DNA from 2 places in the Actinoallomurus bryophytorum genome. Region 2 is predicted to be linked to the other one. Evidence: predicted binding sites of a transcription regulator. Region 2 holds the regulator's gene; the other holds the start of a gene.
The links. Region 2 encodes HrcA, which represses chaperone genes, less so after heat shock. Its sites were predicted from a motif close to TTGGCACTCTCNNNNNGAGAGTGCCAA; they were not measured.
Positions count from the first base shown of each region.

Region 1: a site for HrcA is predicted at 13,437-13,463, ahead of groES (co-chaperone GroES). Genes of this name have one in related genera too.

Region 1 is NZ_VFOZ01000001.1:3,905,458-3,921,413, reverse strand. It holds gene FB559_RS18590 (succinic semialdehyde dehydrogenase) at 1-1,163, opposite strand, end outside; gene FB559_RS18585 (TetR/AcrR family transcriptional regulator) at 1,444-2,106, shown strand; gene FB559_RS18580 (phospholipase D-like domain-containing protein) at 2,111-3,301, opposite strand; gene glpD (glycerol-3-phosphate dehydrogenase) at 3,445-5,202, opposite strand; gene FB559_RS18570 (GuaB3 family IMP dehydrogenase-related protein) at 5,358-6,470, opposite strand; gene guaB (IMP dehydrogenase) at 6,529-8,025, opposite strand; gene FB559_RS18560 (DUF5319 domain-containing protein) at 9,099-9,485, shown strand; gene FB559_RS18555 (hypothetical protein) at 9,614-10,321, opposite strand; gene FB559_RS18550 (sigma-70 family RNA polymerase sigma factor) at 10,318-10,956, opposite strand; gene groL (chaperonin GroEL) at 11,295-12,917, opposite strand; gene groES (co-chaperone GroES) at 13,010-13,321, opposite strand; gene FB559_RS18535 (class I SAM-dependent methyltransferase) at 13,635-14,882, shown strand; gene FB559_RS18530 (TFIIB-type zinc ribbon-containing protein) at 15,005-15,220, shown strand; gene FB559_RS18525 (coiled-coil domain-containing protein) at 15,382-15,956, shown strand, end outside.
Region 2 is NZ_VFOZ01000001.1:458,928-474,883, forward strand. It holds gene FB559_RS02235 (pyridoxal phosphate-dependent decarboxylase family protein) at 1-763, opposite strand, end outside; gene FB559_RS02240 (16S rRNA (uracil(1498)-N(3))-methyltransferase) at 1,037-1,768, opposite strand; gene dnaJ (molecular chaperone DnaJ) at 2,249-3,379, opposite strand; gene hrcA (heat-inducible transcriptional repressor HrcA) at 3,380-4,393, opposite strand; gene FB559_RS02255 (DUF3097 domain-containing protein) at 4,664-5,482, shown strand; gene FB559_RS02260 (DUF4870 domain-containing protein) at 5,568-6,167, shown strand; gene FB559_RS02265 (DUF4870 domain-containing protein) at 6,176-6,772, shown strand; gene hemW (radical SAM family heme chaperone HemW) at 6,796-8,004, opposite strand; gene FB559_RS02275 (ATP-binding protein) at 8,145-8,651, opposite strand; gene FB559_RS02280 (LLM class F420-dependent oxidoreductase) at 8,814-9,674, opposite strand; gene lepA (translation elongation factor 4) at 9,789-11,612, opposite strand; gene rpsT (30S ribosomal protein S20) at 12,240-12,509, shown strand; gene FB559_RS02300 (hypothetical protein) at 12,625-13,185, opposite strand; gene holA (DNA polymerase III subunit delta) at 13,384-14,343, opposite strand; gene FB559_RS02310 (nitroreductase family deazaflavin-dependent oxidoreductase) at 14,394-14,885, opposite strand; gene FB559_RS02315 (LLM class flavin-dependent oxidoreductase) at 15,072-15,956, shown strand, end outside.

The DNA.
Region 1 (15,956 bases), 3.4 Mb from region 2:
GACACTACCGGCCCGAACGTCTCCGACCGGCACAGCTCCATGTCATCACCGACGCCTGTGAGCACGGTGGGCTCGTAGAAGTACGGGCCGGTGTCGGGACGCGCCTTTCCTCCCGCGAGGACCCTGGCGCCCTTCTCGACGGCCTCCTCGACGTGCCGGGTGACGGTGTCGAGCTGACGCTGTGAGGTCAGCGACCCCATGTCGGCTTCGTAGCCGTCGCCGAGACGCATGTCGCGTACGCGCTCCGCGAAGCGCTCTGCGAAACGGTCGAAGATCTTGTCGTGGACGTACATGCGCTCGATCGAGATGCACAGCTGCCCGGCGTTGGCGAAGCACGCGCGGATCGCGCCCTTGGCGGCGCTCTCGACGTCCGCGTCGTCCAGCACGATCATCGGGTTCTTGCCGCCGAGCTCCAGCGAGTAGCCGATCAGCCGGCCTGCCGCCTTCTCCGCGATCGCACGCCCGCCGCGGGTGGAGCCGGTGAACGACAGGTAGTCGGCCGACTCGATCAGCGCGTCGCCGATCTCCGCGGGGTCACCGATCACGACCTGCCAGATGTCGGCCGGCATCCCGCACTCGACCAGCAGGTTGATCGACCACAGCGTGGACAGTGACGTCTGGGTGTCCGGCTTGTGCACGAGCGTGTTGCCCGCGAGCAGCGCCGGGACGGCGTCGGGGACGCTCAGCGCCAGCGGGTAGTTCCACGGCGAGATCAGCCCGACGACGCCCTTGGGCTGGCGGAGCTCGACCGTACGCGTCGCGAGCGGCATGCTGCCCTGCCGGCGCTGGGGCTTCAGCAGCTTCGGCGCCTGGCGCGCGTAGTAGAGCGTGCCGGCGGCCGCGTCCATGACCTCTTCGAACGCGTGCCGGCGAGCCTTGCCGGTCTCCAGCTGGACGATGTCGAGGATCTCGTCCCGACGGTCCAGGATCGCGTCGTGGAAGCGGATGAACGGCGCGGCGCGCTCGGCGGGCGAGAGGGCCGCCCAGGTCCGCTGGGCTTCGCGGGCGCGGTCGTACGCGGTCGCCACGTCCGCGGGGCCGGAAAGGGGAAGTTCGACGAGGGGCGCTCCGGTGAACGGCGTCGTGGTCGTGGTGGTCGCTCCGCTGGACACCACCCGCTCGGTCAGCCGGTGGAGACCGGAGGGAACGGAAGGTCCGGTCACGCTTCCGGAGGCGGGTGTCGGCAAGGGCGTCTTGTCAGACGCTTCGGCCGACGACGCAGTGGTTGGACTCATGGGACGCAAGCCTAGAACCAGATTCGGTTTCTGGCCACCGAACGGCAACTGACGCCCGTTTTGCGAAGGCGGACACACCGCAAACATCATTTCGGCCGGCTCAGGTGGGGCCTTAGGGTCACTCAAGTTTCGTTTCTACTGGTGCACATTGAGAAAACCTTGTATCCCGGTGTTGGAGGGATGACCGGCCGACGACGGAAGGGCAAGGATGATCTCCGACCCGGAGGAATGCGCCATCCCAGAGGACGACAGACGGACGCCTCGTCAGGAGAAACGCGCCCAGACCCGGGCAGCGCTCCTGGACGCCGCGGAACGGCTGTGGGCCAAGCACGGCATCCGGGGAGCATCACTCGATGAGATCGCCGCTCAGGCCGGAATGACCAAGGGCGCGGTCTACTCCAACTTCGCGGGCAAGACCGATCTGATCCTCGCGCTGCTCGACCGCTACACGCAGCTCGAGCTCGGGCGCCGGACGGCCTCGAAGCTGCGTGACACCGACCGCGCTCCCGCGGACCGATGCGCCGATGCCGGCCGGCACTACGCCAGCCGGCTGTCCGCCGAGGAGACGCGCATGAAGGCGCTGCTGCTGATGGAGCTGTGGCTCTTCGGCATGCGCGACTTCTCGGCCGGCTGGCGCATCGCCGACTGGTACCAGAACCACCGCGAGGGGCTCGCCGCCGGGCTCGAGACCAACGGCAGCGGCGACCTGTCATCGGAGGACCGGGCGTCGCTGGCCATGGCGATCGAGTTCGGGCTGGCACTCCAGCACCTGCTCGACCCCGACCGCGTGCCGGCGGAGCTGTACGGCTCCGGCATGAGCCTCGTCCTCGGGCCGGTGCTACCCCAGGGGTGCCTGACAGACACCCCCTGAGCGGCTATTCGCGGCTGTGGTTGGCCTCGCCGGGGTCCTCCGGCTCGAGTACGGCTCGTGGGAGCGAGCTCGGGTCGGTGGGCTTCACGGCGTGGCCGTGGCCGAAGACCGCGTCGAAGTTGGTGGCGTACTTCGCCTCCAGCACCGGGTCCGCGACAGTGATCATCGCCTCGTCGTGCCCGTGAAAGCCGACGGTCGTGTAGTTGTTGCTGCCGGTGAAGACCACCTTCTGCGGCTTGCCCTCGTACTGCCCGTCGATCAGCAGGTACTTCGAGTGCGCGTACGTCGTCCGGCCGCCCTCGGTCAGGTAGCGGGTCTCGGGGTTGCCGTGACCGCCGCCCTTCTTGGTGAGGGCGTGGATGGCGACGGGGCCGACGATGTCGAAGACCACCTGCACCCGGCAGCCGGCGTCGTCCAGTTTCCATAGCCGCCGGGCGATCGGCCCCCAGGTGAAGTGCCCGAGGCTGAGTTTGATGTGGGTGCCGCCGGCGCAGGAGACCTGGTCGAGCGCCTGGCTGATCGGGTCGCCCTTCGCCCAGGGGAAGAAGTCCAGGCGATACTTCCCGGCCTGCACCGTGCGGTGGTAGTCCGCGGTGTGATGCTGGGCGACCAGGTCGCGAAAGTAGGCCAGGTAGGCCGCGTAGACGGCGGGGTCCTGCAGGACCAGCGCGTCGTTCCACTGGGTGTCGCGGGCACCGTCCGTGGCGTTCGCGGAGGTCTGCACGACCATGTTCTGTGCCCCGCGGGTGCTGGAGAACAGGAAGAACTTGTTGTGGTTGAACTCCGGCCCGATGCAGCCGCGGTCCTCATCGCACACGACCACCCAGGACGACTTCTTGGTGTCCCCGCCCAGCCCCTTCCGCAGCCGCTTGTAGGCGGCGTAGGACCGGGACTCATAATCCAGCACGACCTGCACGCTCACCTTGCGCTTGGCCGCCGCGATGAGCTGGCCGGCCGTGTCCATGCTGGAGAAGTGGTACATCGCGATGGCGATCTGGCCGCCCTTGGGGGTGCCCGCGACCAGGCCGGCGATGCGGGCGGAGATCGCGTCACGCTTCGCGCTGCCGCTGACCGGGGAGTTGAAGATCGGCCCCGTCTGCGGGACCGATTCGGCCCCGGCGACCTTCGCCAGGACACCGGCGCCCATGAGACAGGCCGTGAGCACGCACCCGGCGACCGGCAAGGACTTCCGCACATGCACTCCTGAACTGGACACGGAGCTACAAAGCGCTCAGACAAGCACTGAAGTGCGGAAAGCGTACAGGAGACACTCACGGCCAGAACAGTCTCAAACGGTCAAAAATTTTCCCCGAACCCGCAGGTCAGGGTGCCGATAGATCAACTCGCCCGGGTGTCGGGTGTCATGGTCGGGACGATGTCCGGGACGCCGCGGCGGGTCGCGTCGGCCTCCTGGTCGCCCTCCTGCTCCTGGGAGATGCGCTCGGCCTCGACGCGCTTCTCGTAGTACTCGATCTCCCGTTCGGTCTGCTCCTTCGACCAGCCGAGCTCGGGCGCCAGCAGCTCGGCGGCCTCCCGGGCGACACCGATGCCGCGGTCCCAGGTCTCGATCGAGATGCGGGTACGCCGGGCCAGCACGTCGTTCACGTGCCGGGCGCCCTCGTGGGTGGCGGCGTAGACGATCTCGGCCCGCAGGTAGTCGTCCGCGCCCTCGATGGGACGGCCGAGATCGGGCCGCTCCTTGATCAGGGCGAGCAGGTCCTCCGCCAGCGTGCCGTACCTGCCCAGCAGATGCTCGATGCGCGCGACGTGCAGGCCGGACGCCTCCGACAGGCGGTGACGGGAGTTCCACAGTGCCTGGAAGCCGTCGCCGCCGACCAGGGCGATCTGGTCCGTGCAGGAGCCCGGCACCTTGCCGTCCAGCCCGTGGGCGACCGCGTCCACGGCGTCCTTGGCCATCACGCGGTAGGTGGTGTACTTGCCGCCCGCGACCACCACCAGCCCGGGGACCGGGTGGGCGACGACGTGCTCGCGGGACAGCTTGGAGGTCTCGTCGGACTCGCCGGACAGCAGCGGCCGCAGCCCCGCGTACACGCCCTCGACGTCATCGTGGGTGAGGGGCACGTTGAGCACCGCGTTGACGTGCTCGAGCACGTAGTCGATGTCGGCCTTGGAGGCCGCCGGGTGGACCTTGTCGAGCGCCCAGGGCGTGTCGGTGGTGCCGATGATCCAGTGCCGGCCCCACGGGATCACGAAGAGCACCGACTTCTCGGTACGCAGGATGATGCCGCTCGCCGAATGGATGCGGTCCTTGGGCACGACGAGGTGCACGCCCTTGGAGGCCCGCACGTGGATCTGCCCGCGCCCGCCGACCAGCTCCTGGATGTCGTCGGTCCAGACACCCGTGGCGTTGACGACCTGCTTGGCGCGTACCTCGGTCTCGCTCTCGGACTCCAGGTCGCGGATGCGGACGCCGGTGACCCGCTCGCCCTCACGCAGGAAGCCCACCGCCTGCGTACGCGAGGCGATCTGGGTGCCGTACTCCGCGGCCGTACGCAGGAGCATCGCGACATAACGGGCGTCGTCCACCTGGGCGTCCCAGTACTGGATGGCGCCCACGAACGACTCGCGTTTGAGCGAGGGTGCGACGCGGAGTGCCTGCGTACGGGTCAGGTGCCGGTGGTGGGGGACGCCGCGCGAGGTGCCCATCGACAGGGACAGGCCGTCGTAGAGGGCGACGCCGGCGCCGATGTAGGCACGCTCCCAGACGCGGTGGGTCATCGGGAACAGGAACGGCACCGGGCGTACGAGGTGGGGTGCGATGCGGCCCAGCAGCAGGCCGCGCTCGGTGAGCGCCTCCCTGACCAGCTCGAAGTCGCGCTGTTCGAGGTAGCGCAGACCACCGTGGATCAGCTTGGAGGAGCGTGAGGACGTGCCCGAGGCGAAGTCCCGCGCCTCGATGAGCGCGACGCTCAGCCCCCGTGTGGCGGCGTCCAGCGCCACGCCCGCGCCGACGATGCCGCCGCCGACCACGAGGACGTCGAACTCCTCGGTGCCCATGCGTTCGAGCGCGGTCTCCCGCTCGGCCGGGCCGAGACGCGAGTTGCCGAGTCCGTTCGCCGAATCCCCATCCACCATGTGCGCACTCCCTCGCGTCGCCTTGATGACCACGGCATGGACCACGCTATGTCGCCATCAGTCCAGTCACAACGGCGGGCGGTGGGTTGACAGATAGGCCCCGCGACTACCGATCTACGCCCTGACCAGGACATTTGACCGAAGGGGCCGATCCGTTAGTGCGGTGCGACCACGACCTGAACGCGCTGGAACTCCTTCAGGTCGGAGTAACCGGACGTGGCCATGGCGCGGCGGAGGGCCCCGATGAGGTTCATCGAGCCGTCGGCGACGTTGGAGGGGCCGTAAAGGATCTGTTCGAGCGTGCCGATCGAGCCGACCTCGAGCCGCGCCCCGCGCGGAAGCTCCTCGTGGTGCGCCTCGCTGCCCCAGTGGAAGCCGCGTCCCGGCGCCTCCGCGGCGCGGGCGAACGGCGAGCCGACCATGACCGCGTCGGCGCCGACCGCCAGGGCCTTGGCGATGTCGCCGGACTGCCGCATGCCGCCGTCGGCGATGACGTGGACGTAGCGTCCGCCGGACTCGTCGAGGTAGTCGCGCCGGGCCGCCGCGACGTCGGAGACCGCGGTGGCCATCGGCACCGCGACGCCGAGCACCGTACGCGTCGTGTGCCCCGAGCCACCGCCGAAGCCGACGAGCACGCCCGCCGCGCCGGTGCGCATGAGGTGCAGGGCGGCCGTGTAGGTGGCGCAGCCGCCGACGATCACCGGCACGTCGAGGTCGTAGATGAACTGCTTGAGGTTGAGCGGCTCCGAACGGCCGGAGACGTGCTCGGCGCTGACCGTGGTGCCACGGATGACGAACAGGTCGACACCGGCGTCGATGACCGCCTTGTGGTACTGCGCGGTCCGCTGCGGCGACAGCCGCGCGGCCACGGTCACCCCCGCGTCACGGATCTCCTTGATGCGCCGCCCGATCAGCTCCTCCTTGATCGGCTCGGCGTACAGCTCCTGGAGCCGCCTGGTCGCGGTGCCGTCCTCGAGCGAAGTGATCTCGGCCAGCAGCGGCTCGGGGCTCTCGTAGCGGGTCCAGAGCCCTTCGAGGTCGAGCGCCGCGAGCCCGCCGAGCTTGCCGATCGAGATCGCCAGGTCGGGGCTGACCACGCTGTCCATCGGGGCGACGACCAGTGGCATCTCGAAGCGGTACGCGTCGATCTGCCAGGCGACGCTGACCTCTTCCGGGTCGCGAGTGCGGCGTGAGGGCACGATGCCGATCTCATCCAGCTCGTACGCACGCCGGCCGCTCTTGCCACGCCCGATCTCTACCTCGGCCATCTGCGTCCTCTCCGCTTCCAGGGCTCAGCCGCCGTGATCATACGGGGTGCCCGGTCCCTCAGCGGACCTGGTAGTTGGGGGCCTCGACCGTCATCTGGATGTCGTGCGGGTGGCTCTCCCGCAGTCCGGCCCCGGTGATCGGCATGAGGACCGCGTTGTTCTGCAGATCCTCGATCGTACGGGAGCCGGTGTACCACATGGCCTGGCGGAGCCCGCCGACGAGCTGATGCGCGACGGCCGCGATCGGACCGCGGTAGGGCACCTGGCCCTCGATGCCCTCGGGGATCAGCTTGTCCTCGCTGGCGACGCCCTCCTGGGAGTAGCGGTCCTTGCTGTACGAGCCGCCGCGCTCGCGGTTCTTCATCGCGCCGAGCGAGCCCATGCCGCGGTAGGTCTTGTACTGCTTGCCGTTGATGAAGATCAGCTCACCGGGGCTCTCCTCGCAGCCGGCCAGCAGCGAGCCCAGCATGACCGTGTCGGCCCCGGCCGCGATCGCCTTGCCGATGTCGCCGGAGTACTGCAGGCCGCCGTCGCCGATCACCGGCACCCCGGCCGGGCGGCAGGCCAGGGCGGCCTCGTAGATCGCGGTCACCTGGGGCGCACCGACCCCGGCCACCACCCGCGTCGTACAGATCGACCCGGGGCCCACCCCGACCTTGACCGCGTCGGCACCGGCGTCCACGAGCGCCTGCGCGCCCGCACGTGTGGCGACGTTGCCGGCGATGATGTCGGCGCGGGTGTTGGCCTTGAGCTTGGCCACCATGTCGAGCATGCCGCGCGAATGACCATGCGCGGTGTCCACGACGATGACGTCCACCCCGGCCTCGACCAGCGCACGCGCGCGCAGCTCGGCCTCCTCGCCGACGCCCACACCGGCCCCGACCACGAGCCGGCCGGCGGCGTCCTTGGTCGCGCCGGGGTACTGCTCGCTCTTGGTGAAGTCCTTGACGGTGATCAGCCCGCGCAGCCGGTCGCCCTTGTCGACCAGGGGAAGCTTTTCGACCTTGTGGGCCCGCAGCCGCGCGAACGCCTCGTCGCGCGACACCCCGACCGGCGCCGTGACCAGCGGCATCGGCGTCATCACCTCGCGCACGGGGCGTGAGGCGTCGGTCTCGAAGCGCATGTCGCGGTTGGTGACGATGCCGACCAGCACACCCTCGGTGTCGGTCACCGGCACCCCGGAGATCCGGTAGTGCGCACACAGCCGCTCGACGTCGGCGAGCGTGTCCTCGGGCGAACACGTGACCGGATCGGTGACCATGCCCGCCTCGGACCGCTTGACCAGATCGGCCTGGAGCGCCTGCTCCTCGATCGGCAGGTTGCGATGCAACACACCGAGCCCGCCCTGACGGGCCATGGCGACGGCCATCCGCGCCTCGGTGACGGTGTCCATCGCCGCGGAGATCAGCGGGATCCGCAGGGTCACCGAGCGGGACAGGCGGGTGGACGTGTCGGCGTCACCCGGCCCGAGATCGGAGTACGAGGGCACGAGCAGTACGTCGTCGTACGTGAAGCCCTGCCGGGCGAACTTGGCGGACTCGGGCACGGAAGTCATTGGCATCATCCGATGGGGTGCGATATCGGGCCAGGTCAGCGGAGCCTGGTTTCATCTTAGGGTGCCCTCCCGCCTGCGGTGGCCGTTACCGCGGGTCCCCCGGCCACCGAGGGGTCACCACCACGACGATCACGACACGGACACCGTGGCGAGAGACGGCAGCGGCCGACCTGCCAGAACGGCGAACCCGCGAGGGCCTGGCCGAGCGCTTTACGCGAGGAAACAGGAGCGGACCGGACGCCCTCGTACCCATCCGCCGCGCGGTGGATCCCGCGCGGCGGGCGCTCAGCCGGACAGACGCCGAGGGAGCCACCGCCCGTTCCCGGCTCGCCGGCGCGGGCACCCGCCACGGTGATCACCGCGAGGCCGCGGCGGCGAAAGACCGCGGCGACCGGCCTCCCGGACGGCCGGCCGCGGACGACCGACGGCGGCCACCCGCCCGGCGAACACATTCCGGCCGCGATCATGGCCGGGCAGCGATGAGAGCCGGCGCCGGCCGATCCGCGGAATGTCCCGGTCCGCGGATGGGCCTGCGGCCGCGCCCGCAAAGCCAGATAGAGAGCCGCCGGGCCGCCTGCTTCCCACTTGCGCGCGGGTCACCACGGTGATCGTCGTGAGGACGCGGTCGCGAAAGGCCGCGGCGGCCGACCGGCCGTCCGCCAGGGTGGCCACCTGCCTGTCCGGCAGGGAGATCCCGCCCGGCGGCATGACGACGGGCACCTGGCCAGGGCCAGGGCCAGGGCCAGGGCCTGGGCTTGGGCTTGGGCTTGGGCCGGGGCCTGGGCTTGGGCTTGGGCCGGGGCCTGGGCTTGGGCTTGGGCCGGGGCCTGGGCTTGGGCTTGGGCCGGGGCCTGGGCTTGGGCTTGGGCTTGGGCCTGGGCTTGGGCTTGGGCCGGGGCCTGGGCCGAATGCCGATAGGGGGCGGGGTTTCATGGGGCGGGGTTCGCCGGTCGAATGGCGGCCGGGTGGCCCGAGGCGTACGTGGGGGCACCGAAGGTGTGAAATTCCCGGACGGACGTGTACGTGTGCCGGACGGGGCATCCCCGACTTGCGCCGCACAGTAGCGTGGGTTTGTGCACGATGACGCCCCACTCGATCCCTTCGCGGATGATCCGGAGGACCCGGCCGCCGCGCTCGGCGACCTGGATGATGAGGTCGCGCCGCTGAGCATGACCGAGCGCGAGGACGTCCTGGCGGATCTGTCCGACCTCGAGGTCTTCCGCGCCCTGCTCGAACCCCTGGGCATCAAGGGCCTCACCGTCGACTGCACCGACTGCGGCAAGCCGCATCACATCGACTGGGAACTCCTCTACGGCAACCTGCGCCACCTGCTCGACCAGGGAATGGCCCGGGTGCACGAACCCGCCATCGCCGCCGAGCCGACCGACTACGTCAGCTGGGAGTACGCCCGCGGCTACGTCGACGGTGTCATCGACAGCGAAGAAGGCCACTCCAGCTAGAGGACTTCTGACAAATCCCCTGTCCCGCCCGCAGGGTCCGCGACCCCGACACCTCAGGCCTGGCCATCCGAAACCGATTCCTTTACCGATCCCTCTGACGGGGAGACCGCCGCGCCTCGACAAAAGGTTCAGGACGTGGGCGGCGTCGGCTCCGGCTCGGATTTCTGCTCCGGCGGCGAGGACGGGTCCGCCGAGCGCTGATGGTGGGATCCCACCGACGAGCGCTGGTGTTCCCAGGTCCACCGGCGCCCCGGGTGTTCCCACTCCGGCTGGTCGGCCGGAGCTTTCTTCGGTCCGTCCTCGACGACCGGGACGGAGGCTCCCGCCGGCTCGGAGGCGGACGCGGAGTCGGGCTCGGCCGGAGGCGGCAGAGAGCGGTGCCGGTCCCCGGCGTGCGGGGAAGGCGATCTACCACCGGTGAAGATGCTCCCGCTCACGGGATCATGGTGTTGGACGTTCTCATTGGAACGTTCCGAATCCTTCGGCTGCACCGATCCGTGATCGGTGCCCATCGCGCCGACGTCGTTGCCGCCCGCGGCGGCGGCTCCGGCCGAGGTCAGCACGAGTGCCGCGACACCGAAGGTGACGAACGCGCGTACACCCCGGCGACAGGAGCCCTGGACCCCGCACGTGACGCGGGACGGAGTGGGAAGGGGCGGCGCACCCAGGTCGACATCCGCGGCCAGCGCCGCCAGAAGCGAGGCGGCGGGGTCGTCGGTGCGGCCGGCGCTCAGGCCCGCGAAACGACGCTCGGAAAGGGCGTCGAACAACTCATCGCTGCTGCTCACGGCGCTGAGGTCGAACGGATCGGGAGTGGCGGTACGACCACGAGTCAAGCGATCGACTCCTCACTTGCCATCACTCGAAGCCGGGCGATTGCCCGATGCTGTGCGACACGTACGGCCCCCGCTGACATACCGAGTACATTACCGGTCTCCTCCGCCGAGAGTCCGGCGACCACCCTCAACAGCACGAGCTCCCGCTGGTGGTCGGGCAACCGGTCGAGCAGGCTACGAGCGCGTTCGGCCTCGATGTAGCGCACCACGGTCTCTTCCGGTCCCGGCCGCTCGTCGGGGCCGTCCGGAAGGTCCTCGGTCGGCACGGCCGCCCGTATGGCACTGCGCAACGCATCGGCGATCTTGTGCGATGCGATGCCGAACACGAATGAGGCGAACGGCCGGCCCATGTCGCGATATCGGGGCAGCGCCCCGAGGACCGCGATGCACACCTCCTGTGCCACGTCGTCCGCGATGTGGTATTGCCCGGATACCCGGCCAAGGCGCGCTCGGCAGTAACGGACGATCATCGGACGAACACGCCCGATAAGAGACTCGACAGCCGCCGGGTCTCCCTGCACAGCCAAACTCGTCAAGTCACGGAGATCGTTTTCGTCTCCCTTGGCCGGACGGCTCAACCGTAGATCGTCGGCAGCACCCCGATACGTGGCCCCGGCGATTGCTCCCTCGGTCACGAGAGCATGATGCCCACCGAGATCGCACCTGTCTGCCACGTTGATGACAACGGAATGGTCACAGTGCACGATCGAGCGGCTATTTCTCACTCAGCGTAGCGGAGTGACTCCCGCACGTCATGCCTACGTGTCATTTGCAACACATGTTCCGGCTACCGCCGACGAAGAGGAAATTATTGGCATCCCCCGCAAGGTCGACCCGGGGATCGCCGCCGAACCTGAAAACGAAAACCGGCTGCTGGGTACGGAAACGGTAGAAGGCCCCCGGCCGCTCCGAAGCGGCGGGGGGCCTTCCGATGTCGAGCCCGGGTCAGGGACCGAAAATCGGTGACCGAAAATCAGTGCCCGTGACCGTGGCCGTGACCGCCCGCGGCGCCCTCCGGCTCTTCTTCCGGCTTGTCCACGACGAGTGCCTCGGTCGTGAGCAGCATGCCGGCGATCGAAGCGGCGTTGGTGACCGCGGAACGCGTCACCTTCACCGGGTCGATGACACCCTGGGCGATCAGGTCGCCGTACTCCGCGGTGGCGGCGTTGAAACCGTTGCCGGCGGAAAGCGCCTCGACCTTGGAGACGACGACGTAGCCCTCGTTGCCGCCGTTCTCGGCGATCCAGCGCAGCGGCTCGACGAGCGCCTTGCGAACGGCCTCGGCGCCGGTGGCCTCGTCGCCGGACAGGCCGAGCGCGTCGAAGCCGGCCTTGGCGACGTGCACGAGCGCGCTGCCGCCGCCGGAGACGATGCCCTCCTCGATGGCCGCGCGGGTCGCGGAGATGGCGTCCTCGAGGCGGTGCTTCTTCTCCTTCAGCTCCACCTCGGTGGCGGCACCGACACGCAGCACGCTGACACCGCCGGCGAGCTTGGCGAGCCGCTCCTGGAGCTTCTCGCGGTCCCAGTCGGAGTCGCTGTTCTCGATCTCCTGGCGGATCTGGCGGACCCGGTCCTCGATGGCGGAGGCCTCGCCCGCGCCGTCGACGACCGTGGTGGCGTCCTTCTTGATCGTCACGCGGCGCGCCTGGCCGAGCATGTCGATCTCGACACCGTCGAGCTTGAGGCCGATGGCCTCGGTGATGACCTGGCCGCCGGTGAGGACCGCGATGTCCTCCAGCATCGCCTTGCGGCGGTCGCCGAAGCCCGGGGCCTTGACGGCGACGCTGACGAAGGTGCCGCGGATCTTGTTCTGCACCAGGAGCGCGAGGGCCTCGCCCTCGACGTCCTCGGCCACGATCAGCAGCGGCTTGCGGGTCTGGGCGACCTTCTCCGCGAGCGGGAGGAACTCGGTGACGTTGGAGATCTTGCCGTCGTGGATGAGGATGTAGGCGTCCTCGAGGACCGCCTCCATGCGCTCGGGGTCGGTCACCATGTACGGCGACAGGTAACCCTTGTCGAACTGGAGTCCCTCGGTGAACTCCAGCTCCAGGCCCATCGTGTGGGCCTCCTCCACCGTGATGACGCCGTCCTTGCCCACCTTGTCGAACGCCTCGGCGATGAGCTCGCCGATCTTGGGGTCCTGGGCGGAGATGGTGGCGACGTGCGCGATCGAGCTCTTGTCGTCGACCTCACGGGCGGACTTGAGCAGCTCGTCCGAAACGTAGGCGGCGGCGATGTCGATGCCGCGCTTGAGGCTGATCGGCGACGCGCCGGCGGCCACGTTGCGCAGGCCCTCGCGGACCATCGCCTGGGCCAGCACGGTCGCGGTCGTGGTGCCGTCACCGGCGATGTCGTTGGTCTTGGTGGCGACCTCCTTCGCGAGCTGGGCCCCGAGGTTCTCGAACGGGTCCTCCAGGTCCACCTCCCGCGCGATCGTCACACCGTCGTTGGTGATAGTGGGTGCGCCCCACTTCTTGTCGATGACGACATTGCGGCCACGCGGGCCGATCGTCACCTTCACTGCATCGGCGAGGGCGTTCACGCCGCGCTCGAGCGCGCGCCGTGCGTCCTCGTCGAAGTCCAGGATCTTCGGCATTAGAGAAGCTCCAAGTAAGGGATGTCATCAGACGCACACAGCCCCGGCCGCCCGTGGGGGCCGACCGGGGCGGTGCATCTCTGTATCTGTTGTTACTTCTCGACGACGGCGAGCACGTCGCGAGCGGACAACACGAGGTAGTCCTCGTTGTTGTACTTGACCTCAGTGCCGCCGTACTTGCTGTACAGCACGACATCCCCGACCTTGACGTCGAGCGGCACGCGCTTCTCGCCCTTGTCGTCGAAGCGTCCCGGGCCTACGGCAAGGACGGTGCCCTCCTGGGGCTTCTCCTTGGCGGTGTCCGGAATCACCAGACCTGATGCAGTTGTCTGCTCGGCCTCGAGGGGCTGGACGACGATGCGGTCCTCGAGCGGCTTGAGAACAACCTTGGTGGCGGTCGACACGATCTGACCTTCCCCTTCGATTGCGTATCCTCGGCCGACCTCGCGGCCAGCCGCATGTTGGAGACGCGACCACGGTGGCCTGCCGTCGCGGGTGCCAGACCAGCCTGTCGCTTGATTGGCACTCGGATGATGAGAGTGCCAGTCATGGAGATTATGCCGTGGCCGGGAACCCGTCAACACGGGCCCGCCCGCATCGGGCCTGAGTCTTGTGACCTGCACCGACGACCTGATCTTGAGGATCGCCGTGGGACCGCTCCACAGACCGTGCTCTCGCTCGTCTCCCGGCGCTGCGACGTGCCGCTACCGTCATCGGGTGGACATCGCCGCCTTCGAGGGGCTGCTCACCCCCGGCGGCCGGGCCCTGCTCGGCGAGGTGGGCGCCTCCGACGTCAGCGAGCACGCGCTGCTCGCGACGGCGTCACGGTTGCGCGCACGCCATTCGCCGGAGCTGGTCGGCGCCGCTCTCACGCAGATACGCCTCCGGCTGCGTGCGCGCGCCAAGTTCGGCGCGGAGGCCGACCGCATGTACTTCACGCCGGCCGGCCTCGAACAGGCCACACGGGCCAGCGTCGCCCGGCATCGCGCGCGGCGTTTCGCCGCCCATCTGAACACCGGGAGCCCCGCGGGCTCCGTCCTGGACCTGGGCTGCGGCATCGGCGCTGACCTGGTCGCGCGTGGCCTGGCCGGCTGCCGTGGGGTCGGCGTCGACCTCGACCCGCTGACCGCCGCCGTCGCTCGCGCGAACCTGGGCGCGTTCGGCCTGGAGGGCTCGGCCTCCGTACGCGCGGGCGACGCCGCCGTCCAGGACCCGGCGGGCCACGCCGCGGTCTTCGCCGACCCCGGGCGCCGCGGCGCCAGTGGAAGGATCTTCAACCCGGAGGCGTACGAACCCTCGCTCACGACCGTGCTCGGTCTGGCCCGCGCGGCTCCGGCGGGCTGTGTGAAGGTGGCGCCGGGCATCCCGCACGACGTGGTCCCGCCCGGCGCCGAGGCCGAGTGGATCTCCGACGGCGGTGACGTCAAGGAGGCGGCGCTCTGGCTCGGCGGCCTTTCCGGCGCACGACCAGGGACGACGCTGCGGCGCGCGACCGTACTCCGCGAGGGCACGGAGACGGCCACGATGGTGGCGGACCCGCGGCTCGGGCCACCGCCGGTGGCCGGCTGGCGGCGCTATCTGTACGAGCCGGACGGGGCGGTCGTCCGCGCTCATCTGGTCGCCGAGGTCGCGGTGACGCTCGACGGCGCCCTGGCCGACCCGCGCATCGCCTACATCACCTCTGACGCGTCGCGGGCCACGCCCTTCGCCCGCGGCTACGAGATCCACGAGGTGCTGCCCTTCTCGGTCAAACGGCTGCGGGCCGCGCTAAGGAGACACGACGCGGGCACCTTGACGATCAAGAAGCGGGGATTCGCCGCCGACATCGAACAGCTGAGGCGTGAGCTACGCACGTCCGGCTCACGCGAATGCGTCGTTGTTCTGACCCGGGTGGGCGATGCCCCGGTCGCACTCATCTGTACCGCTCTACGACACCATCTCAAGGCAGAAGACACGCCAGCCTAAGGTAAACACTGCGACTATTGCCGTATTGGCTTGACTACTCTTGGCGGCACGCGAAATCCGTGCCGGCGCGCGCGGCATGAAGGCGCGCCCAGTCGGGGCGCTCGGGGGAAATGGGGAACACAATGACCGACGCCGTGCTGCAATGTCCCAAGTGCGGCGCCGGAATGGTCAGCTTTCAACGTGGCGGCGTCGCGGTGGAGGAGTGCGCGGCCTGCCGTGGCGTCTTCCTCGGCCGTGGCGAGCTGGACCGCCTGCTCGGACGCGGTCCGGTGGTCTCGGCCATGGTGAACTCGCATGCGATACCGGCCCCTTACGAAGGCCGTCATCGCCGCGACTAAAGCGGCATTCCGCTTCTCCGGGATAAGGATCTCTTTTCCCTGAATTTCTTTGCTTACGCTCGATGACCATGGTCATGTCATTAGAGTGGCCCTTCGCGACGCACGCCACTGCCATTTCCGCGCGCAGGCCGGCGACCCGGCAAAACGAAGGAGCTCCCCGGGTGGACACCAATCACAACTTCCTGCAGACAGGAGGTCAACCGGTCTCGGACCGAATGCGGGAATTGCTGGCCCGCGCTGCTCAAGATCATGTTTACGAGCAGCGCTCGACAGGTCAGGTCCTCGACGAGATCCATCAGCGACTCGAAGGCATCGAGTGGCTGCTCCGCGAGGTGCGTGAGCGTGAGCTCAGCGGCCTGACGACCCAACTCGACACGGTCCGCGGCCAGGTCGACGAGTTGTACGGCAAGCCGCCGGAATGGGCCGAGGGGCTGGCCGAGCACATCGAGTCGGTCGGCGAGAAGGTCAAGCCCGTCGCCGAGCTGCCCTCGTTGTGGGCCGACGTAGGGGTGATCGCGGAGAACGTCGACGAAGGCCTCTCCCGCATCCAGACCGTGCTCGACTCGAGCAAGAGCATCACCGACGCGACGCTGCGGGCCGCGCAGCAGATGGACGACCTGACCAAGCGGCTGGACCGGCTGGCCGGCACGATGGAGGCCGCGTCCGTACGGTTCAACCGCCTCGACAAGACGCTCGCCGACCTGGGGCATCGGTCCGAAAAGCTCGAGCACCAGAT
Region 2 (15,956 bases):
CGTAGGCCGCGTCCACGTGGAACCAGACACCCTCACGCCGTGCCAGCCCTGCAAGGGCCGGCAGTGGGTCGATCGTCCCGGTGTCGGTGGTGCCGGCCGAGCCGACCAGCAGGAAAGGGCGCAACCCGGCGTCTCGATCGGCCCGGATCATCGCCGCCGCGGCGTCGACGTCCATCCGCAGGTCGCCGGCCGACGGCACGACACGGACGTTGTGCTCCCTGATGCCCGCGAGCCTGGCCGCCTTCGCCACGGAGTGGTGGGCGTGCGCGCCGACGTAGAGGGTTCCTTCTCCGATCTCCTCGCCGAGATGAGCGTGCCGGGCGGCGACCAGGGCGGAGAAGGTGGCCATCGAGCCCCCCGTGGTCAGCATGCCGCCGCTGCCGGACGGCAGTCCGCAGACGTCACGGGCGATCCAGCGCACCACGCTCTCCTCGAGAGCGGCGAGGGCGGGAGCGCCGATCGCCAGGCCGCCGTAGCGGTTCACGCCGCGCGTGTAGAACTCGGCCAGAGCTGACGTGTAGAGCCCCCCGCCCGGCACGTACGCGAGGTAGCCCGGGCCCGCCGTCTCCATCGCATGGTCAGTGGCACGTTCCAACCGGTCGAGCAGCGCGGTCAGCTCCCCCGCCTCCTCGGGTGGCGGGGCGAGGAACGCGCCGACGAGATCGGCGAGCCCCGGGTCGGCGGGAGGACTCGTCGGGCGATCCGGCAGCCGTTCGATGAAGGCCGCCACACGATCAACGACGAGACGCCCCATCTCCGTCATTTCCGCAAGGCCGGGCTCAAGGGGAAAGTCAAGGTTCACGCGGGAGATCCTGCCACGTGCCGTTTGGTGGGCTTTACGAGATGAGAGTTCGGACAGGTGCGTCAGGGCGGTGAGATCTCCGGCCCTCAGACGCCGCGAAGCCAGGCGTGTACGGGGATCTCGGCGCGCCACGGATCGGATCGGTGTCCGTCCGCATCCACTTAACGAACGGAATATCTCCGTCGAAAAGCCATCCCGCGGTAGTGCGTCCGTCACCACCGACCGGAGCGTCCGTCACCACCGACCGGTGCGGCTGAGCAGCACGGAGGCGGCGGCCACTCCGGCCGTGGACGTACGCAGGACGGTGGGCCCCAGAAGGGCGGTGGCGGCGCCGGCGGACGCGAAGGCCGCGAGTTCCTCGCCGGTCAGGCCGCCCTCGGGCCCGACCACGAGAACGATCTCGCCCTGGTCCGGCACGGCCAGGCCGCTCAGCGGGTGCTCGGCCTCTTCGTGGAGGACCACGGCGAGGGCCGCGGCGGAGATGCGCTCGGCCGCCTGTGCCGTGGTGGCGAGGTCGGTCACCTCGGGCAGCCAGGCGCGGCGTGCCTGCTTGGCGGCCTCTTTGGCGGTACTACGCCAGCGGCCCAGGGCCTTTTCCCGGCGCTCCGGCCGCCACTGGGTGACGCAGCGCGAGGCGGCCCAGGGCACGATCACGTCGACGCCGACCTCGGTCATCGTCTCGACGGCGAGCTCGCCGCGGTCGCCCTTCGGCAGTGCCTGGACGACGACGATGCGCGGCTCGGCAGGTGCCTCGTGGCGGCGAGCCATGGCCTGGAGTTCGAGGCTGTCACGGCCCGCGCTCGTAACCACGCATTCGACCACGAGCCCGGCACCGTCGGTGAGGTCGGCGCGCTCACCCGGCTTGAGCCGTCGTACGGCCGCGGCGTGCCTGCCCTCGGGGCCGTCGAGCAGGATCCGGTCGGCGCCGAGCCGGTCGCCGTCGCAGAGAAAGACCGGCGGGCTCATCGAAGCCCGCCCTCCGCGACCGGCACCGCCCGCAGAGAACGACAGGGACGCACCCGGCATGCGGCGCACGGCTGCGGGCGACCGGCCCGGCCCGGCCACCTGGCCCCCACCTCGCCACCACGCCCCAACAGCCCGATCGGCGAACCCGCCACCGCGGCCCTCACCGAAGACGCCCGCAACATCACCGCCGCATCACCACGACGCCGACCCTCACGACGCGAGACAGACGACCGCGGGCAACCGACCCGGCCCGCCCGCCCAGCCCCAACGTCACCACCACGCCCCAACAGCCGGGGCGGCGAACCCGTAATCGCGACGCTCGCCGGGCACGCCCGGCGCTGCCTGGTCCACGGTGAAACCGTCCCCGCCCCCAGGACACCGGCGACCTGTGCACGGCCGTCGCGGACCGGCCCGGCCGCGCGGCGCCCTTCGTACGGGCGGCCCCGTCGAGCCTGGTGGCTCGGCGGGACCGGACGGGTCTCAGCGGCCGTTGAAGGCATCGCGCAGGCGGGAGAAGAAACCCTGCTGCCCGGGGGTGAACTTGCCCGGCGGGCGCTCCTCGCCGCGCAGCACGGACAGCTGGCGCAGCAGGTCCTCCTGCTGTTCGTCGAGCTTGGTGGGCGTCTCGATGTTCACGTGGATCATCAGGTCGCCGCGGCCGGTCTCGTTGAGGTGCTTGACCCCCCGGCCGTACATCGGGATCTGCTGGCCGGACTGGGTGCCGGGCCGGATGTCGATCTCCTCCGGCCCGTCGAGGGTCTCCACGGTGAGCGAGGTGCCCAGCGCGGCGGCCGTCATGGGGACCTGGACGGTGCAGTGCAGGTCGTCGCCCTGCCGCTCGTAGATCGAGTGAGGTCGCTCGACGATCTCCAGGAACAGGTCGCCGGACGGCCCTCCGCCGGGGCCGACCTCGCCCTCGCCGGCGAGCTGGATGTGGGTGCCGTTCTCCACGCCCGCCGGGATGCGAACCTTGATCGTACGGCGGGTGCGGACCCGTCCGTCGCCCGAGCACTCGGCGCACGGCGTGCGGATGACGCTGCCGTAGCCACCGCACTGCGGGCAGGCGCGCGAGGTCATGACCTGGCCGAGGAAGGACCGCGTGACCTGCTGCACCTCGCCACGGCCGTGACACATGTCGCAGCTTTCCGGCTGGGTGCCGGGCGCGGTGCCCGCACCGGTACAGGTCGTGCAGACGATCGCGGTGTCGACGGTCAGCTCGCGTGTCGTGCCGAAGGCCGTCTCCGACAGGTCGAGCTCCACGCGGATGGTGCCGTTGCGGCCGCGCCGGGCGCGGCTGCGCGGACCCCGCTGGGCCTGGTTGCCGAAGAAGGCGTCCATGATGTCGCTGAACGGGAAGCCTGCCCCGAACCCGGCGCCGGCGCCCGCGCCGCCCGACGCGAACGGATCAGCGCCAAGGTCGTACATCTCACGCTTTTTGGGGTCGGAGAGCACCTCGTACGCCTGGGTGATCTCCTTGAACCGGTCCTGCGTCTCGGGGTCGGGGTTGACGTCCGGGTGCAGTTCGCGGGCGAGCCTGCGGTAGGCCTTCTTGATCTCGTCCGCACCCGCGTCACGGCGCACCCCGAGGGTCGCGTAGTAGTCGTTCGCCACTTACGACCCCGCCAGAATCTGCCCGACGTAACGTGCCACTGCGCGTACCGCTCCCATCGTGCCGGGGTAGTCCATTCGCGTCGGGCCGAGCACGCCGAGCCGGGCCACGACCTGGTCGCCGGCACCGTATCCGGTGGCGACCACGGAGGTCGTGAACAGGCTCTCGTGGGGGTTTTCGGCTCCGATTCGCACGGTGAGGCTGGTGGGATCACTCACCTCGCCGAGCAGTCGCATCAGGACGACCTGTTCTTCCAACGCCTCCAGCACGTCGCGGAGGCTCTGGGACAAGTCGGCGCGGGCGAGGTTCGCCGCGCCGGCTATGACGATCTTTTCTTCGTGTTTTTCGATCAGGGTCTCGAGGAGCACCGACAGGACGGTCGCGGCGAGCGGACGCTCCTCCGCGGAGACCCGGTCGGGGACCTCGGCGACGACCCCGGGCACGTCGGTGAGCCAGCACCCGTCCAGGTGCGCGTTGAGCAGCGCCCGCAGATGGGCGATGGACTCCTCGGAGAAGCCCAGGGGCATCTCGATGGCCCGCTGCTCGACCCGGCCCGTGTTGGTGATGATCACCAGCAGCAGGCGTTCGGGACCGATCGGGACGAGCTCGATGTGGCGCACCGCCGACCGCGTGAGCGAGGGGTACTGCACGACCGCGACCTGGCGGGTCAGCTGCGCGAGCAGCCGGACCGTACGGGTCACGACGTCGTCGAGGTCGTAGGCGTTCGCGAGGAACGTCTCGATCGCGCGCCGCTCCGCCGAGGACAGCGGTTTGATCGTCGACAGCCGGTCGACGAACAGCCGGTATCCCTTGTCGGTCGGCACGCGTCCCGCGCTCGTGTGCGGCTGGGCGATGTAGCCCTGCTCCTCGAGGACTGCCATGTCGTTGCGGATCGTGGCCGGTGAGACACCGAGGTTGTGCCGGTCGGCCAGCGCCTTCGAGCCCACGGGTTCGTTGGTGGACACGTAATCCTCAACGATGGCGCGGAGCACCGCCAGCTTCCGATCGTCGAGCACGCACTCACCTCCCACGGCTACAGGCCTCTAATTTGGCACTCCGTGTTCTTGAGTGCCAAGTGTACGGCGATTGACGACCGTCGCGGTGAGACGGCGACGACGAACGGCGGCGGGAAAAGTCGCCTGGATGATGGCCGAGCACTGGCGCGACGCCGCCCCCGGCACCGGTATTCCGGCTCCGGCGTGAGCGTCGGCGCGCCAGCGTACCGTCTTGAGCGCGCACGCGTGTTGATCCCGGCTCGGCCGGGTTGGTCCCGATACGGTGCGGCCGTGCGGAGCAAGAACTACGCCAAGGACGTTCTGTCGGGCGACTGGCGACGCCCTCGCAAAGGCCAGATCCCGGAGATCGCGGCCGAGTCCGGCCTGGTGGCCGAGGACCCGTCCAGCGGCTTCTGCGGCGCGGTCGTGGCCTGTGAGAAGGACTCGGTGACGCTCGAGGACCGGTTCGGCAAGCGCCGGGTGTTCCCGCTGGCCAAGGCCGGGTTCCTGATCGACGGCAAGCCGGTGACGCTGGTGCGGCCCGTACGTGCCGCGGGCCGCGCGATCTCCGCGTCCGGCTCCATCGCCGTGGCCGGCCTGCGCGCACGCGTCGCGCGGGAGAGCCGGATCTACGTCGAGGGAAAGCACGACGCCGAGCTCGTGGAGAAGATCTGGGGCCACGACCTGCGGGTGGAGGGCGTCGTCGTGGAGTTCCTCGAAGGCGTCGACCACCTGCCGGAGATCGCCGAGGAGTTCGGCCCCGAGCCCGGCCGCCGCCTGGGCGTACTCGTCGACCACCTGGTCGCCGGCTCGAAGGAGAGCCGGATCGCCGAACAGATCGACTCGCCGTACGTCCTGGTCACCGGGCATCCCTTCATCGACATCTGGCAGGCGGTCAAGCCCGCCACCCTCGGCATCTCCGCCTGGCCGGACGTGCCGCGCGGCATTCCCTGGAAAGAGGGCGTGATCTCCGCGCTGGGCTGGAGAGGTGAGCCGGGCGAGGTGTGGCAGGCCATCCTGGGCCGGGTGCGCACGTACGCGGATCTGGAGCCCGCGCTTCTCGGCCGGGTCGAGGAGCTCATCGACTTCGTCACCGCCCCGGGCGGCTGACCCGCGCAACCATCCGGCGCCCGCGCACGTCTCATAAACTGCGACACCACATCGCACCAGACATATCCGCCGGAAGGGACGCACGATGACCTACGGTCAACCCGGCGGCGGGCGATCCGGCCGGCCGTACGGGCCGCCCCCGGGACAGCCGGACGGGCGGCCGGGGTACGGCCAGGGCGCTCAGCAGCCCCCGCAGAGCCCACCGCCGCAGTACTACGCGCCGCCGCAGCACCACGCCCCGCCGGGTCACGGACGGCGGCCACGGGGCGGGCAGCCGGAACAGCCTTACCCGTACGCCGCCGTAACGGTCCAGGACCGTCGGCGGCGCGTGCGGGCTCCGGCCGGCGGCCCGGTCGTCGACGAGGACGAGCGGTGGGCGGTGCCCGCGTACGTCGGCATGTTCGTCTCGGGCTTCGTCGCGCCCGCGATCGTGCTGGTCGCGAAGGGACGCACCTCGCCCTTCGCGCGCTTCCACGCCGTACAGGCGCTGAACCTGTTCGTCGCGGTGTTCGCCTGCACCTTCACCGCGTTGCTGCTGGCCTACTTCAAAGGTGTCGCCTGGATACCGCTCGTGCTGCTGGCGCTGGCCGCCGGCTCCTACGTCGTGACCAGGGCCGCGATCGGCGCCAACCGCTGTGAGTGGTACCGCCTCCCCGCCATCGTGGCGTGGCCCATCTTCCGCTGAGGAGCGTCATGACCGAACCCGACGATCGCGGACCATCGCCCGAGGAACCCCATGACGAGCCGTCCACCCCGTTAACTCCTCCCGGTCAGCCGCAATTCGGCAGCCCTCCGCCCCCTCCGGGGCATCCGTACGGTGGCCCTCCTCCTGGACCGCACGTCGGAGGTCCACCGCCCCCGTACGGGCCCGGCCCGTACCCGCCGCCGTACGGGCAAGGCCCGTACCCCCCGCCGTACGGACCGCAGGGGAACAACCCCGCCGACGACACGAACTGGGCGCTGGCGGCCTATATCGGCCAGCTGATCATCGGCGTCATCGCTCCGCTCGTGGTCTTTCTCGTCCGCCAGGACCAGACGCCCTTCATCCGCTTCCACGCTGCGCAGGCGCTCAACGCGGCGCTGAGCTACCTCGCCGTCTTCCTCGGAGGCATCGCCCTCGCCGTCGTCACCGTGGTGGCCGGCGCCCCCGCCGCGCTGATCGTCGTGATACCCGCGATGATCATCTTCGGCATCGTGCACTTCGTCTATCTGATCATCGGGGCGGTCAGGGCCGGCCGGCTCGAGATGTACCGGCTTCCCGCCTGGATCTGCTGGCGCATGATCAAGTGACGGGCACCGCGGATCCCCTGCGGTCAGGTGAGGTCGCGGACGACGGCGTCGGCCAGCAGCCGTCCTCGTAGCGTGAGCACGGCGCGGCCTGCCTCGAACGCCTCGGGCACCAGGAGGCCGTCGCCGACCGCGCGGCGGACCGCCGCGACGTCGTCGAACAGGCCGAGCGGGCAGCCGTCGGCCAGCCGCACCTCCAGCATGATCCGCTCGAACCTGCGGTCCGCGGCCTCCAGCACCTCGCGGGCGTACGCGGCCGAGGCCTCCTCCGCGAGCCGCGCCGCGTACGCGGCCGGGTGCTTGACGTTCCACCAGCGCGTGCCACCGACGTGGCTGTGCGCGCCGGGGCCCACACCCCACCAGTCGCCGCCGGTCCAGTAGAGAAGGTTGTGCCGGCAGCGGGCCTCTTCGCTCGCGGCCCAGTTGGAGATCTCGTACCAGCCGAGCCCGTGCGCCCCGAGCGTGCGTTCGGCGGCGAGGTAGCGGTCGGCCATCGCGTCGTCGTCGGGCGCGGCCAGCTCACCCCGCCGTACGCGCGTGGCCAGGCGGGTGCCGTCCTCGACGATGAGGGCGTACGCGGAGATGTGGTCGGGCCGGGCGGCCATGGCGGCGTCGAGGCTGGCCTGCCAGTCGGCGTCGCTCTCGCCCGGCGTGCCGTAGATGAGGTCGAGGTTGACGTGCTCGAAGCCGGCCTCGCGCGCCCAGGAGACGCACTGCTGCGGCCGGCCGGGCGTGTGCGTACGGTCGAGGACGGCCAGGACATGCTCACGGGCGCTCTGCATGCCGAACGACATGCGCGTGAAACCCGCCTCTCGCAGCTCGGCGAGGTAGGCGGGGTCGACGGTCTCGGGGTTGGACTCGGTGGTGACCTCGGCCCCCTCGGCCAGCCCGAAATCCTTGCCGATCGCGTCCAGCACCCGGCCGAGGTCGGCGGCGGACAGCAGCGTGGGCGTGCCTCCGCCGACGAACACCGTCTCCACCGGCAGGTCGACGTCGCCCAGCACGCGCCGGGCCATCCGGATCTCGGCGATCGCGGTGTCGGCGTACGAGTCGCGGGACGCTCCCCGCAGCTCCGTGGCGGTGTAGGTGTTGAAGTCGCAGTAACCGCAGCGGGTGACGCAGAACGGCACGTGCACGTAGAAACCGAACGGGCGGCCGCCGAGGCCGTCGAGAGCGCTGGGCGGCAGCGCTCCGTCTCTCGGGACCGGATCTCCGTCCGGCAGCGTCGATGGCACGTCTCAAGTGTGCCGCCCGAGCGAGCATGCCCGCGCCGTCCCCTCCGCGGGCGGGCCCGATGGCGGGTTCCGGGACCGATGGCTCAGGCGGTGTCCGCGCGTCCCCAGAAGATCTCCGCCTGCGTCCGGCCAGAGGCGTCTCAGCGTTCCGGGACCTGGTGGCCGTCCGGCAGGGCCCAGGATCCGTCGCGGAACTCGACCCATACCGTCGTCGTCCCGGAGTCCTCGATGACGCCCCAGGACTCGGCGAGCGCCTCGATGATGAGGATTCCCCGTCCGTTCTCGGCCTCGGCGTCCCTCCTGACACGGGGCTTGGTGGCCATCGTGCCGTCGTTCGTGACCTCGGCGCGGATCACGTGCCCGGTGGCCCGGATGCCGATCGTGAGATGACCACCGTCCCCGCTCGGCGTGTGCATGATCGCGTTGGTGGCGAGTTCGCTCACGCTCAGCGCGACCTTCTCCAGCGCCGGGTGCCGCGTTCCGAGCGTGTCCCGTACGAATCGGCGGCCGACCGCCACCGAACGCTCCACGCCGGGCAGAGTGATGGTGGTGCTCAGTGCCGTATCCCCCGGATCCCCTGGATCACCCGGGTCACCGTCCTGCACGTCGCGCGGAGCGTTGTCACGGCGAACTCCCTGTCCCGCCATAGCAGCGTCCAATGTTCCTCCCGATGAACGGCGAGCACGGCGTCCCTACCCCCCGTGTGACGCGAGAACACCGAAGCTTGGTTCCGGCCTCACCCGGTATTGCCACGGTCCGCGCCGAAAAGGGGGCCTAGGCGATCGCCCGCCCGCCGTTCACCGGAGGTCTCAGCTCCTGGAGCGCAGCTCGAGACCGTCGGCGAGCTCGCGCCACTGCGAGCGGGGCATCGCCACCTGATCGCCGGTCACGACCTGGACGACGAGCTGGTCGGCGCCCGCCTCCCGGTGCGCCGCGAGGCGGGCCCGTATCGCCTCCATGTCTCCCCAGGCGAAGGTCGCGTCGATGAGCCGGTCGCTGCCGCCGTCTCGGAAGTCGTCGTCGACGAAGCCGAGCCGCAGCAGGTTGCCGGTGTAGTTGGGCATTCCCAGGTAGATCGCGAGGTGGCCGCGCGCGGCGGCGCGGGCGCGTTCGGGGTCGGTCTCGAGGACGACCTTCACCTCGGGCGCCAGCAGGGAGTCCGGGCCGAGGATCTCGCGGGCCGTCGCGGTGTGCTCGGGGGTGATGAGGTACGGGTGGGCGCCCGCCGCGCGGTCACGTGACAGCGTGAGCATGCGCGGGCCGAGCGCGGCGAGTACGCGATGCTCCTTCGCCGAGCCGGCGGCGTCGAGGCGGTCGAGGTAGTCCACCATCATGGAGTACGGCTTGCGGTAGCCCTTGACCAGCGCGGCGTGGCTGGCGCCGAGCCCCAGCAGGAAACGGCCGGGATGCCGTTCGGCGAGGGCGGTCTGCTCCTCGGCGACCTCGGCCGGCTCGTACTCCCAGATGTTGAGGATGCCGGTGGCGACCACGATGCGTTCGGTGGCCTCCAGCAGCGGCGCCGCGTGGCGTACACCGGGGCTGCCTCCCAGCCAGATCGCGTCGTACCCCAGCTCCTCGAGCTCGGCCGCGGCCTCGCGGACCCCGTCCGCGGCCCGCCGGTCCTCATCACGCAACCCGGAGTTCCAGATGCCGATCTGGCCAAGATCCATGCCTGCTCCAACCCTCGGTCGACTGTGCGGAGCCCGCGCGGATGGGACTCCGGGCGGCGCATGGGCGCCCTACCCCGCGTGGGCTCTCAATGCGCAACCTGACCGGGCGTCCGCCTATTTCTTGCCCTTCTCCGTGCCACCACTCGTGGACAGCGCCGCCACGAAGGCCTCCTGCGGGACGTCGACCCTGCCGATCGTCTTCATCCGCTTCTTGCCCTCTTTCTGCTTCTCCAGCAACTTGCGCTTGCGGGAGATGTCGCCGCCGTAGCACTTGGCGAGGACGTCCTTGCGGATGGCGCGGATGTTCTCGCGGGCGATGATCCGCGCGCCGATCGCGGCCTGAATCGGCACCTCGAACTGCTGGCGCGGGATGAGCTCCTTGAGCTTGGCCGTCATCATCAGGCCGTACTCGCGTGACTTGTCCTTGTGCACGATCTGGCTGAACGCGTCGACGGACTCGCCCTGCAGCAGGATGTCCACCTTGACCAGGTCGGACTGCTCCTCGCCGCTGGGGTCGTAGTCGAGTGAGGCGTACCCGCGGGTCCGCGACTTCAGCTGGTCGAAGAAGTCGAAGATGATCTCGGCGAGCGGGAGCGTGTAGCGGATCTCGACGCGGTCCTCGGACAGGTAGTCCATGCCCAGGAGTACGCCGCGGCGGCCCTGGCACAGCTCCATGATCGCCCCGATGTGGTCACTCGGCGACAGGATCGTGGCCCTGACCATCGGCTCGTAGACCATGCCGATCTTGCCCTCGGGGAACTCACTCGGGTTGGTGACCCGGTGCTCCTCACCGGTCTCCATGACGACGCGGTAGACGACGTTCGGCGCCGTGGAGATCAGCGACAGGTCGAACTCCCGCTCGAGCCGCTCACGCACGATCTCCATGTGCAGCAGGCCGAGGAAGCCGCAGCGGAACCCGAAGCCGAGCGCCAGCGAGGTCTCCGGCTCGTACACGAGCGCCGCGTCGTTGAGCCGCAGCTTGTCGAGGGCGTCGCGCAGCTCGGGATAGTCGTCGCCGTCGACCGGGTACAGGCCGGAGAACACCATCGGCCGGGGGTGCCGGTATCCGGCGAGCGCCTTGGTGGCCCGCCCGGCGGCGCTCGTCACGGTGTCGCCGACCCGCGCCTGGCGCACGTCCTTGACCCCGGTGATGAGGTAGCCGACCTCACCGACGCCCAGCCCGTCGGTCGGCACGGGGTCGGGCGAGATCACGCCCACCTCGAGTGTCTCGTGCGCGCTCCCGGTGGACATCATGAGGCTCTTCTCGCGGCGGGACAGATGCCCGTCGATGACCCGGACGTACGTCACGACACCGCGATAGGTGTCGTACACCGAGTCGAAGATCAGCGCACGGGCGGGCCCGTCGGGGTCACCCTGCGGCGCGGGCACGGTCGCGACGATGTTGTCGAGGAGCTCCTTGACGCCCTCGCCGGTCTTGCCGGACACCCGGAGGACCTCGCCCGGGTCCACCCCGATGATCCCGGCGATCTCCTCGGCGTACTTGTCCGGCTGCGCGGCCGGCAGGTCGATCTTGTTGAGGACCGGGATGATGTGCAGGTCCGCCTCGAGCGCGAGGTAGAGGTTGGCGAGCGTCTGCGCCTCGATGCCCTGGGCGGCGTCCACGAGCAGGACCGCCCCTTCGCACGCCTCCAGCGACCGCGAGACCTCATAGGAGAAGTCGACGTGCCCGGGCGTGTCGATCAGGTTGAGAACGTAATCCCGCCACGGCAGGCGCACGGCCTGGCTCTTGATCGTGATGCCACGCTCACGCTCGATGTCCATACGGTCGAGATACTGGGCGCGCATCTGACGCCCCTCGACGACACCGGTGAGCTGCAACATGCGGTCGGCGAGGGTCGACTTGCCATGGTCGATGTGCGCGATGATGCAGAAATTGCGGATCACCGCGGGATCGGTGTGGTTCGGTACGGCCGGCACCGGGTTCCTCGTGGAGTGATGGATTAGCGTTATCCATGGTCCCACGCCGCGCGGCATGCTCTGTTCCGAGCACCCGCCGATCAGCCATCCGGCAGCCCCGGCCGAGACCGCCGCAGCCCCCCGACCAAGACGGCCGTACCCCTCCGGCCGAGACCGTCGCAGCCCCCCGACCAAGACGGCCGTACCCCTCCGGCCGAGACCGTCGCAGCCCCCCGGACCGAGACCGCCGTACCCCCCCGGCCGAGACCGTCGCAGCCCCCCGGACCGAGACCGCCGTACCCCCCCGGCCGAGACCGTCGCAGCCCCCCGGACCGAGACCGCCGTACCCCTCCGGCCGAGACCGTCGCAGCCCTCCGGCCGGGCCCCCACAGCCCGGCCGTGTGGGCACCGCCCTACCCGCCGCGTACCGCGTCGAGGCCCGTACGCGCTGCCGCACGGCGTCCCGGCTACCCGTGGACCCACGCCCCTCGCGTACGCCGGATCCGTGATTGAACCGCCGGCGCGGCGACCGGCTGGGACGGCTCGGTTTGGGCGTTGGGTGAAGCCCTTGGTAGGCTGTCCCACTGCGTGTGGGCGCGTTAGGTCCCGCGCCCCCATTCCATCGACTTAACACCTGAGGCTTTCTTCGTGGCGAACATCAAGTCCCAGATCAAGCGGAACAAGCAGAACGAGAAGGCACGCCTTCGCAACAAGGCGGTCAAGTCGGAGCTGAAGACCGAGATCCGCAAGTTCCGTGAGGCCGCCGAGTCCGGCGACGTCGACGCGACCACGGCTCAGCTGCGGTCCGCGACGCGCAAGCTCGACAAGGCCGTGAGCAAGGGCGTCATCCACAAGAACCAGGCCGCCAACCGCAAGTCGGCGATCGCCAAGCGCGCCGCCGAGTTGCAGGCCAAGTAAGGTTCTTCGCTTCACGACGCCGTGCCCCAAGACGGGCACGGCGTCGTTGTGCTGCCCGGTAAGGCGTTGTACTGCCTGGTAACAGGCGTTCGGTCCCTGTAGATCGAGACGAGCCTCAGCCGCCCCGACCTCGTCGCAGAGGGCCGCCCGTGCCCGTAGGGCCAGGCGCCGCCGCCCCTACCACCCCGATCTCCTCTTCCAGGTCCGCCCACGTCCGTACCGCCCGCACCCACTCCGGCGCGGCCGAGGTCTGCGGGCCGAACAGGAACAGGTGCGGCACCAGCCCCCGCAGCGCGGCGTGCACGTCGAGGCGATCGTCGACCATGTGCGTGATGCCCAGGTCCGCGCAGTGGCCGGCCTTGTCGGCCCGCTTCCGGCAGAACCGTACGTTGCCCGCGGCGATCCCGGTACGCCGGTAGAAGTCGTTGCGGTCCAGCCACCGCAGGGTCCTGTCCTGGATGCGTTCGCCGCACTTGGAGATCACCCAGACCTGCCCGCCGAAACGTGCGACCAGCCCGGGCAGGACGTCGAACATGCCCTCCGTCGCCGGTGAGCGCATCGCCTCCTCGGCGTCACCGCTGAGGAAGACCGTGTCCTCCTCCCCCGCCACCGCCGCACCGCCGTGGATCACCCGACCGAAGTCGACTCCGAGACGCGGTTCCGTACTTGTGTTCACGCCACCAGAGTGAGGCATGGACGGAACGGCCGAAAACACATTTTCCGCCCCAGCGTCGCGCTTACCGGTCGAACCGCTTCAGGAAGCAGTCGAGCTCATCGCGTTCCAAGCCCCGGAGCGCCGGGTCGAGCACGCGCGGCGCACCTCGTCGAGAACGTACCGCCCGACCCGAGCGGCAAGGCACGACGCCGAGGTGCCTCAGCGTGAGCCACGAGCGGCGACGATCTGGCCGATCGCCTTCTCCAGGGCGTACGCGGGATCGGCTCCGGCGCCCTTGACCTGCGCGTCGGTCTCGGCGACCACCTGGAGTGCCTCCGCCACGCCCTCCGGGGTCCAGCCGCGCAGCTGCTGGCGTACGCGGTCCACCTTCCAGGGCGGCATGCCGAGCTCCTTGGCCAGCCCGGCGCCGCGCAGCCCGCGCGGCGCGCCGCCCACCTTCGCGAGGGAGCGGACCCCCTGCGCCAGCGCGCTGGTGATCAGGACCGGCGCGACACCGGTGGACAGCGCCCAGCGCAGCTGTTCGAGTGCGTCACCGAGCCGGCCCTCGACGGCACGGTCGGCGACGTTGAAGCCGCTGACCTCCGCGCGTCCCCGGTGGTAGCGCGCGACCGCGTCGTCGCCGATCCGGCCGCCGGTGTCGGCCACGAGCTGGCTGCAGGCACTGGCGAGCTCGCGCAGGTCGGTGCCGACCGCGTCGAGCAGGCCACGCGCGGCGTCCTCGCCGATCGTGCCCCCGGCCCGGCGCACCTCGGCGCGTACGAAGGCGACCCGCTCACCCGGCCGGGTGATCTTCTGGCAGGTGACCTTGCGCGCGCCCGCCTTGGTGAACGCGTCGAGCAGCGCCTTGCCCTTGGCGCCGCCCGCGTGCACGACGACGAGGTCGATGTCGTCGGCCGGGTCGGCCGCGTACTTGCCGATCTCGGTGATCAGGTCCTTGCCGAAGTCCTGCGCCGAACGGAGCACGACCACTCGTCCCCCGCCGAACAGCGACGGCGAGGTGAGCTCGGCCAGCCCCCCGCGTGTGAGGGTGGCCGGGGTCAGCTCGTAGACCTCGGCCTCCGACTCGCGCGCACGCGCGGCGGCGAGGACATCGGCGATGGCCCGGTCGATGAGCAACTCCTCGTCGCCGACGACCAGGGTGAGACGTTCGGAGGACACCTTCGCAGCATCCCACGCCGCCGGGCGCCCACGCGCCGTACTCGGGGGTCTTAGGAGCCCGCGCCTGGCGGTACGTGCGGGCGGAAGGCGACGGCGCGTACGTCGCCGAGGTCGTCGTTCTTGGGATCCAGCGGCAGCGGGAACACCATCGTGAGCAACCGCCGGCCGACCGCGTGCTCCTCGCGGAGGGAGACGAGCAGCGACCGGCACTCCTCGGCGGTCAGGAAGCGGTGCTCGGGCTCGGGGAACCGGAGATGACCGATCCGGAGTTCGAGGGCACGGCCGGCCCGGATGTTCCGTACCCAGTCGGCCCGGTTTCCCCAGGCCGCGATGGCGACGACCTCCCCCGTCCCATGGTCGAGGCGTGCGACCTCCAGCACGGTCTCGTGCCGGAGCCCGCTGAAGCGTCCCTGATGGGCCAGATAGAGAAATCGCCTGCCGAGAAGGTGACCGAGGTCACGGCGGTACACCCACGACGGTGCTCGCATGACGCGGAGCAACAGCCCCGTGGGCCTGCGAGCGCCGGACCCTTCTCGGCTCATCGTCCAATAATGCCCGGATCGAGGGGGTCTGGAGAACGGAAACAGGGTGCCGAGGCGGGTTCGGAACACCTTCGTGACCGGGCCGGGGTGTGCGTCCCGTACGAGCGGTGCCGTCCGGCGGGGAATCGCGGTTCGGCGCGGCCGGTTACCAGATACATGCCCGAATTCAGTGATGTGCGCTGGTCAGTGTTGGACCTGGTGCCGGTGACCACGGCGACGACCCCGGCGGAGGCCCTGCGGGCGTCCGTCGACCTGGCGCCGGAGGTCGAACGGCTCGGATACCACCGTCTGTGGGTCGCCGAACACCACGGCATGCCCGGCATCGCCAGCTCCTCCCCCGCCGTACTCATCGCGCACCTCGCCGAGGCGACGACGACACTGCGGGTCGGTTCGGGCGGCGTGATGCTGCCCAACCACGCGCCGCTGGTCGTGGCGGAACAGTTCGGGACGCTGGAGGCCCTGCACCCGGGCCGCATCGACCTCGGCATCGGCCGCGCACCGGGCACGGACCAGGCCACGGCGTACGCGCTGCGCCGTACGCCGGACCTCAGCGCCGACGCCTTCCCCGAGGACCTCTCCCAGCTTCGCGCGTTCCTCGACGGGACCTATCCGCGGATCCGCGCCGTGCCGGTCCCGGACAGCCCGCCGGCCGTCTGGCTGCTCGGCTCCAGTGGGTACAGCGCCCAGCTCGCGGGCATCCTCGGCCTGCCGTTCGCGTTCGCGCACCACTTCAGCGCGCGGTTCACCGACCCGGCCCTGGAGCTGTACCGCTCCAGCTTCCAGCCGTCCGGCACGCTCGACCGCCCGTACGCGATGGTGACCGCGGCCGTGTTCGCCGCCGACACGGACGAGGAGGCGCGCCGGCTCGCCGCACCGCAGGGCCTGTCGATCCTGCGGCTGCGTTCGGGCAACCCCGGGCTGCTGCCGACGCCGGAGGAGGCGCTCGCGCACGACTTCTCCCCGCAGGAGCGCGAGGCCATCGCGACGTACACCGAGTCGCACGTGGTGGGCGGCCCGGACACCGTACGCAAGGGGCTGCTGTCGCTCCTCGAACGCACCCGGCCGCAGGAG